Salipiger abyssi: one gene and its partner. The protein of the gene in region 2 interacts with the protein of the main gene of each other region in a pairwise test. Links are inferred from orthologs where the notes say so. Each region holds a gene or a part of one and is shown on either strand. Other genes may lie near its edges.

Region 1 (5,449 bases), 2.1 Mb from region 2 along the record:
ACCACCAGCCGGTCAGCACCGCCAGCACCACCCCGGCGGTCACGCCCACGGACGAGACCACATCGGTCATCAGGTGCCGCCCGTCTGCGGCGAGCGCCGGCGAGCGCAGCTCGCGCCCGGCACGCAGCAGCACCCAGCACCAGATCCCGTTCAGCACGCTGGCGGTCAGGTTGATGCCAAGCCCCAGCCACGGCTCGGAGATCACACGAGGGTTTTCCCAGGCGTTCCAGGCCTCGCGCAGAATCAGGATGGCGGCGACGACGATCAGCACGCCTTCGAGCACCGCGCTGAAATACTCCGCCTTGTGATGCCCGTAGGGATGATCGGCATCGGCGGGCTGGGCCGCGATGCGCAGCGCAATCAGCGCGGCAAGCGCGGTGGCGACATTGACGATGCTTTCCAGCGCGTCCGAGAGCAGCGCGACAGAGCCCGTCAGCCACCAGGCCAGCGTCTTGATCGCGAGAACCGCGAGCCCCACGGCAACGCTGCCATAGGCGATGTTCATGGCTCGGCTCATGCGCCTCTCTCCGCGTTTGCGGGCCTGATAGCGAAGCCGCCGGGCCGGCGCAACCGATGCGGTTGCCGGCAGGAGCAGGCCCGCCACTGAGGGCGGGCCCGGCATAGATCACTTCTTCAGCGAGTCCCGGATCTCGATCAGGATATCGAGTTCCGAGGGGCCGGTCGGCACCTCGGGGGCGACATCGTCGGGCTTTTCCGCCGCCGCCTTGATCCGGTTCACGGTCTTGACCAGCATGAAGACGACAAAGGCGATGATCACGAAATTGATGATCGCCATGATGAAGCTGCCAATGGCAAAGACCGGCGCACCGGCCTCTTTCGCGGCGTCGAGCGAGGCGTATTCGCCGCCGTCCAGCGCATAGAACCAGCCCGAAAAGTCGATGCCGCCGGTGAAAAGCGCGATGAGCGGGTTGATGATGTCGCCGACCAGCGAAGTGACGATGGCGGTAAAGGCCGCGCCCACGATAATGCCGACAGCCATGTCCATGACATTGCCCTTGGCGATAAAGTCTCTGAATTCCTGGATCATTCCAACTGTCCCACTACTATGAAATCGCGAGCGCCGTTTGCGCTTGCCCCGACCTTGTGCAAGGTATCACGAAACTCCCATGACACAGCAGGCCGTTCAGCCGAAAGGGAAATGTGCGGCCGTCTCCTCCTCCTCCGATATGACATGGACCCGCAATGACCGATTTGTCCGCATTTCCGATCACCAAACGCTGGCCGGCGGCGCATCCCGACCGCATCCAGCTCTATTCCTTCCCCACCCCCAACGGCGTGAAGGTCTCGACCGCGCTGGAAGAGATGGGGCTCGACTACGAGCCGCATAAGGTGAGCCTCGCCGATGTCGACGTGAAAAGCCCCGAATTCACCTCGCTCAATCCCAATGGCAAGATCCCCGCGATCATCGACCCGAACGGGCCGGGCGGGGCGCCGATCGGGCTCTTCGAGAGCGGCGCGATTCTGGTCTATCTGGCCGAGAAGACCGGCAATTTCATCGGCGAGTCGGCGCGCGAGCGCTATGAGATCCTGCAATGGGTGATGTTCCAGATGGGCGGGCCGGGGCCGATGTTCGGCCAGCTCGGCTTCTTCTGGAAATTCGCCGGCGCCAAGGTCGAGGATCCGCTCCCGCGCGAACGCTATGTCGGCGAGGCGCGGCGTCTGCTCGGCGTGATCGAAACCGCGCTCGAGGGGCGCAACTGGATCGCGGGGCCCTATTCCATCGCCGATATGGCGCTGGGCCCCTGGCTCAACGCCTTCGATTTCTACGATGCCAAGGAGGCGGTCGGCTGGGAGGAGCACCCGCGCTGCGTCGCCTATCTCGACCGCTTCCTCGCCCGACCGGCGGTGCAGGCGGCGCTGAATATCCCGCCGCGCGACTGAGCGGCGCTGCAATGCCCGCCGGGGGCAGGACGCCTCCGGCGGGAGTATTTTGCGAAAGATGAAGGCCGGGCGCACCTGCTACTTTCATCTTTCCGGCAAATACTCGGGGGAGCGCGCCCCGGCGCGCGAGGGGCAACGCCCCCGATGGCCCAGCCTCAGCCGGGCAGGGTGCCGGTCAACACGTAGCGGAAGATCTCCACCACCTCCTCGGGTTCGCGCGCCACGGCGAGGGCGGCGGCATCGACCTCCTTCAGCGCGTGATCGTGCTCCGGCGGTTGCAGGATGATCAGCGACTTCCCCAGCGCGGCGGCATAGCCCGCGTCGAAGGCGGCGTTCCACTGCTTGTATTTGTCGCCGAAGCGCACCACCACCACATCGGCATCGGCGATGCCCTTGCGGGTGCGGATGGCGTTCATCTGCGCGCCTTTGCGGTCGTGCCAGAACTTGTTCTCCTCGGCGCCGAGGATCGCGACGCCGCAATCGTCGCTGGCGGCGTGATCGGTCACCGGGGCGGAAAAGGTCAGATCGAGCCCTTGCGCGCCTTCGATGATCCGGTCGCGCCAGTCGGTGTGGATTTCTCCGGACAGATAGACATTGAGCCCCATGGGCGGCCTCCCTCGTTGCGTTTCCCATGAGGTATGCGAGCCGGTCGCGGAAACAAGGCATCGCGTTGGGCATCGCGCCGGGAAGACTCCCCTTGCGAGACCGGAGCGGCTAGACTTCCCGTCATTGATTTCAGCGAAGGAGATTTTCCGATGGCCAAATTGCCCGTGATGAGCGCGGCGGAGCTGATCCGCGATGCCTATGCCAACGATCTCGGCGACCGCGTCCATACCGCCATAGATATTCGCGGCGTGCAGGCGTTCTACCTCAAGGACGGCACGCTGGTGATCCCCGGCACCAACGAGCTGTCGGACTGGTTCGATTTCAACCTGCAATTCGGCGGCAGGCCGATGGACGGGCACGGGTTCGAGGTGGTGCCGGGCGACAGCGGCGCGCTCTGGCATGGCGGGTTTCTGGAACACGCGCAGATCGTCTATACCTTCGCCAAGGGGCTGCGGCCGAAATTCATCGTCGGCCACAGCCTGGGCGCGGCTTCGGCGCAGATCGTCGGGGCCTCGCTGTCGACACCCACCATCGCCTTTGCCTCGCCGAAAACCTGCAAATCGCGCGGGCGCATGGCGGGGGAGGGCTGGGTGGTGAATATCTGCCGCATCGACGATACGGTCTGCCACGCGCCGCCGGCTTTCCTGGGCTTCCGAAATGTCGGCAGCCTCTACTGGCTGACCCCGGACGAGGCGAACCCGGGCGAGGATCACAAGATCGGCAACTACATGGAGCTGCTGAAGCTCAAACGCGTGCAGGAACGGGTGCCCACCGCCTGGCCGGCCTGAGCAAAGGCGGTTTCACGCTGATTTGCGCGGTCCTGCCCCTTTCGCGTACGCAAAAGCGGTCCTATAAGGGCCCCGGCTTGGGCTCGGGGAGAGTCGCGGGCCCATCCTAGTATTCGGGGCAGGACGCAGCATGTTTGGACTGGACAGACTCATGGGCGCCTTTTCGGCGGACATGGCCATCGACCTTGGGACGGCGAACACGCTGGTCTATGTCAAGGGACGGGGGGTGATCCTGTCTGAACCGTCGGTCGTCGCCTATCACGTCAAGGACGGCGTCAAGAAGGTGCTGGCCGTGGGCGAGGACGCCAAGCTGATGCTGGGCCGGACGCCGGGCAGCATCGAGGCCATCCGGCCGATGCGCGAGGGGGTGATCGCCGATTTCGACACCGCCGAGGAGATGATCAAGCACTTCATCCGCAAGGTGCACAAGCGCTCGACCTTCTCGAAACCCAAGATCATCGTCTGTGTCCCGCACGGCGCCACGCCGGTGGAGAAACGCGCGATCCGCCAGTCGGTTCTGAGCGCCGGGGCCCGCAAGGCAGGCCTTATCGCCGAGCCCATCGCAGCCGCCATCGGCGCCGGCATGCCGATCACCGATCCCACCGGCAACATGGTCGTGGATATCGGCGGCGGCACCACCGAGGTGGCCGTGCTGTCGCTGGGCGATATCGTCTATGCCCGCTCGATCCGCGTCGGCGGCGACCGCATGGACGAACATATCGTAAACTATCTGCGCCGCCAGCAGAACCTGCTGGTGGGCGAATCCACCGCCGAGCGCATCAAGACCTCCATCGGCACCGCGCGCATGCCCGATGACGGGCGCGGCAGCTCGATGCAGATCCGCGGTCGCGACCTGCTGAACGGCGTGCCCAAGGAAACCGAGATCAGCCAGGCGCAGGTCGCCGAGGCGCTCTCCGAACCGGTGCAGCAGATCTGCGAGGCGGTGATGACCGCGCTCGAAGCCACGCCGCCGGATCTCGCCGCCGACATCGTCGACCGGGGCGTGATGCTTACCGGGGGCGGTGCGCTGCTGGGCGATCTCGATCTGGCGCTGCGCGAGCAGACCGGGCTGGCGGTTTCCATCGCCGACGAGAGCCTCAACTGCGTGGCGCTCGGCACCGGCAAGGCGCTGGAATACGAAAAGCAGCTGCGCCACGCCATCGACTACGATTCGTGATCGGCATTTTGTGACGGCGGCCCCAAGCCTGCTATAAGGGGTTGAATGGCCAAGCACGGGACCAATTCCGAGGATTATGCCGGCCCGCTGAAGCGTCTGCTTCTGGCGGTTCTGCTGTTGTGCCTCGTGGGGCTCTTCATCTTCTGGCGCATCGACAGCCCGCGGGTCGAGCGCTTTCGGGCGCAGATCGTCGATGCGGTGATCCCCGGCTTCGACTGGGCCATGGCGCCCGTGACCGGCGCGGTGGGCATCCTGCGCGATTTCCAGAGCTACCAGCGCATCTACGACCAGAACCAGGAGCTGCGGCGCGAGCTGCGGCAGATGACCGCCTGGAAAGAGGCGGCGCTGCAACTGGAGCAGGAAAACGCCCGGCTGCGCGATCTCAACAATGTGCGTCTCGATCCGCGCCTTACCTATATCACCGGCGTGGTGCTGGCCGACAGCGGCTCGCCCTTCCGGCAGTCGGCGCTGATCAACGTGGGCTCGCGCGACGGCATCGTCGACGGCTGGGCGACCATGGACGGGATCGGGCTGGTGGGGCGGATCTCGGGCGTGGGGCCGAACACCTCCCGGGTGATCCTGCTGACCGATGCCACCAGCCGCATTCCCGCGATCATCCAGCCCTCCGGCCAGCGCGCGCTGGTCACCGGTGACAATTCCGCCGCGCCCCCCATCGACTTTCTCGAAGACGCCGATCAGGTCCGCCCCGGCGACCGCATCGTGACCTCCGGCGATGGCGAGGTGTTCCCGCCGGGCCTGCTCATCGGGCAGGTGGCCGAGGATCCGGGCGGGCGGCTGCGGGTGCGGCTGGCCGCCGATTACGAGCGGCTGGAATTCCTGCGCGTGCTGCGCGATCACGGCGCGCGCCGGGTGAGCGCGCCCTCGGCGCTGATCCTGCCGGAAATCGCGCCGGGCAGCGACAGCGCCGGCGGGGCGGAGCAGCCCGATGGCTGAGGCCCGTCCCGCGCGCATCTGG
Region 2 (3,036 bases):
CGCGCCGCAGGTCCACCGCCCCGATCCCGCGCCCTCGCGGCTGAAATACCGCATCGAGCGGCTGATGCTGACGCCGCTCTTCCGGCTGGCGCTGCGGGTCGGGCTGCCGGCGCTGATCGGTTTCGGTGCGACGAGCTGGTATTTCTCCTATGAGGATCACCGCACCGCCGTGCTCGACGCGATCGCCGGCATCCGCAACCAGATCGAGACGCGGCCGGAATTCATGGTCAATCTCATGGCCATCGACGGCGCCAGCCCCGGCGTCTCCGAGGATATCCGCGAGATCCTGCCCATCGACTTTCCCGTCAGCTCCTTCGATCTCGATCTCGGCCTGATGCAGGGCGCGATTGTCGGGCTGGATGCGGTCGAGAGCGCGCGGCTGCGCATCCGGCAGGGCGGGGTGTTGCAGATCGACGTGACCGAGCGCGTGCCGGTGGCGCTCTGGCGGCTGCGCGGCGAGCTGGAGCTGCTCGACGATAGCGGCGCGCGGGTCAGGCCGGCGATGGCGCGGAGCGACTATCCCGAGCTGCCGGTGATCGCGGGCAAGGGCGCGGACGATTTCGTCGCCGAGGCGGTGGAGCTGGTGCAGGCGGCGGCGCCGCTTGCCGGGCGGCTGCGCGGTCTGGAGCGGATCGGCGAACGCCGCTGGGATGTGGTGCTGGATCGCGGCCAGCGCCTGATGCTGCCCGAGACGGGCGCGGTGCGGGCGCTGGAACGCGCCATCGCCATGGATCAGGCGGTGGACATGCTGTCGCGCGATATCGCGGCGGTGGATCTGCGGCTGCCGCGGCGCCCGACGCTGCGGCTGAACGGCGAGGCGATAGGCGAATACTGGCGGATCAAGGCCATGGAGACCGGAGAAAACCAATAATGATCGAGCTCTATGAATCCCAGCGCGCCATGCGCAACATGCGCAAGGCGGCGATGCAGCGGGGGGTGGTGGCGATCCTGGACGTGGGCAGCTCCAAGATCGCCTGCCTGGTGCTGCGCTTCGACGGCACGGAAAAGCTGGGCGATGACGGCATCGGCTCGCTGGCCGGTCAGTCGGGCTTCCGCGTCATCGGCGCGGCGACGACGCGCTCGCGCGGGGTGAAATTCGGCGAGATCGCCGCCATGGGCGAGACCGAGCGCGCCATCCGCACCGCCGTGCAGGCGGCGCAGAAGATGGCCGGCATCCGGGTCGATCACGTCATCGTCTGTTTCTCGGGCGCCGAGCCGCGCAGCTACGGGCTGGCCGGGCAGGTCGAGATCGAGAGCACCATGGTGACCGAGCAGGACGTGGCGCGGGTGCTCTCGGCCTGCGACGTGCCGGATTTCGGCCATGGCCGCGAGGTGCTGCACGCGCAGCCGGTGAATTTCGCGCTCGATCACCGCTCCGGGCTGAACGACCCGCGCGGCCAGATCGGGCAGCAGCTTGCCACCGACATGCATATGCTGACGGTGAACGCGCAGGCGATCCAGAACATCGCGCATTGCGTCAAGCGCTGCGATCTGGAGCTCGCGGGGCTCGCGAGCTCGGCCTATGCCAGCGGCATCGCGGCGCTGGTCGAGGACGAGCAGGAGCTGGGCTCGGCCTGTATCGACATGGGCGGTGGCACCACCGGCGTGTCGATCTTCATGAAGAAACACATGATCTATGCGGATGCCGTGCAGATGGGCGGCAACCATGTGACCGGCGACATTTCCATGGGGCTCCAGATCCCCATGGCGATGGCCGAGCGCATCAAGACCTTTTACGGCGGTGTCGTCGCCACCGGCATGGACGACCGCGAGATGATCGAGATCTCGGGCGATACCGGCGACTGGCATCATGACCGCCGGCAGGTCAGCCGCGCCGAGCTGATCGGCATCATGCGGCCCCGGGTGGAGGAGATCCTCGAAGAGGTGCGCTCCTGTCTGGATGCCGCCGGCTTCGAGCATATGCCGAGCCAGCAGATCGTGCTGACGGGCGCGGCGAGCCAGATCCCCGGGCTCGACGGGCTGGCGAGCCGGATCCTGGGCTCGCAGGTGCGTCTGGGCCGGCCGATGCGGGTGCACGGGCTGCCGCAGGCGGCCACCGGCCCGGGCTTTGCCAGCGCCGTGGGCATGTGCCTTTTCGCGGCGCATCCGCAGGACGAATGGTGGGATTTCGAGATCCCGGTCGACAAATACCCGGCGCGCTCGCTGAAACGCGCGGTGAAATGGTTCCGCGACAACTGGTGAGCGGCGGCGCCCGTGGCGCGGGCGGGATGTTTTTTTTGAGTATTTGAAGAAAGATGAAAGGGCGGGGCGCGCGAAAATCCGCGCGTTTCGCCACAGATACCGGGGTGACGGCGGAGCGCGACTCTGCTAGCTTATCCACAGATCTGTGCACAAGACGCAGAGGTGAGGGTTGTCGGGCAGACTTCCCGGAAAATTGCGAGCGAAACACCCTGACGGCACCCGTGATCCCGGTGTGCCGCCCGAGGTCTGTTGCGCGTGGATGCGCGCAGGCCGCAAAATCTAGCGGTTTCGGCGAAATCCCGCGCGGACGGCCCCAGAATCCCCTATATTTCGTGGCGAATCTGCGTTTTTTACGTGACCGACCCGTCAGATATCGGTAAGAATTGCTCGCAAAGGCGCAGGACAGGCGTGCAAACAAGTCATAAAAGACAGGCGGACCAGCATATGACACTCAACCTCTCGATGCCCGGCCAGGAAGAGCTGAAGCCCCGGATTACGGTCTTCGGCGTGGGCGGTGCCGGCGGCAACGCCGTCAACAACATGATCACCCAGCAGCTCGAGGGCGTGGATTTCGTCACCGCGAACACCGACGCGCAGGCGCTGCAACAGTCCATGGCGCATAACAAGGTGCAGCTGGGCGTGAAGGTGACCGAGGGGCTGGGCGCCGGTGCGCGGGCTTCCGTGGGCGCCGCCGCCGCCGAGGAGAGCATCGAGCAGATCGTCGATCACCTGGCCGGCGCGCATATGTGCTTCATCACCGCCGGCATGGGCGGCGGCACCGGCACCGGTGCAGCCCCGATCATCGCGCAGGCCGCGCGCGAGCTGGGCGTGCTG

What was found. Proteins that work in one complex are often made in the same cells at the same time.
Region 1: the proteins of ftsA (region 2) and Ga0080574_RS16105 interact in binary tests that used the Escherichia coli proteins (3 or more experiments, as listed by UniProt). The link is inferred for Salipiger abyssi from one-to-one orthologs.

What each region holds. Positions count from the first base shown.
Region 1 is NZ_CP015093.1:2,580,682-2,586,130, forward strand. The notes cover bases 2,671-5,449. They hold Ga0080574_RS16105 (rod shape-determining protein), read left to right. Parts: upstream 2,671-3,426; coding sequence 3,427-4,473; downstream 4,474-5,449. Other genes in these bases: Ga0080574_RS16100 (alpha/beta hydrolase family protein), read left to right, coding at 2,671-3,296; mreC (rod shape-determining protein MreC), read left to right, coding at 4,519-5,427; Ga0080574_RS16115 (rod shape-determining protein MreD), read left to right, coding at 5,420-5,449. In the rest of the region: Ga0080574_RS16080 (cation diffusion facilitator family transporter), read right to left, coding at 1-517; large conductance mechanosensitive channel protein MscL, read right to left, coding at 626-1,048; Ga0080574_RS16090 (glutathione S-transferase family protein), read left to right, coding at 1,204-1,902; Ga0080574_RS16095 (YtoQ family protein), read right to left, coding at 2,058-2,507; more of Ga0080574_RS16100, read left to right, coding at 2,658-2,670. UniProt on the Escherichia coli protein: Forms membrane-associated dynamic filaments that are essential for cell shape determination. Acts by regulating cell wall synthesis and cell elongation, and thus cell shape.
Region 2 is NZ_CP015093.1:505,075-508,110, reverse strand. What follows is about bases 37-3,036. They hold ftsA (cell division protein FtsA), read left to right. Parts: upstream 37-870; coding sequence 871-2,202; downstream 2,203-3,036. Other genes in these bases: ftsZ (cell division protein FtsZ), read left to right, coding at 2,647-3,036; Ga0080574_RS06045 (cell division protein FtsQ/DivIB), read left to right, coding at 37-871. Outside these bases: more of Ga0080574_RS06045, read left to right, coding at 1-36. UniProt on the Escherichia coli protein: Essential cell division protein that assists in the assembly of the Z ring. May serve as the principal membrane anchor for the Z ring.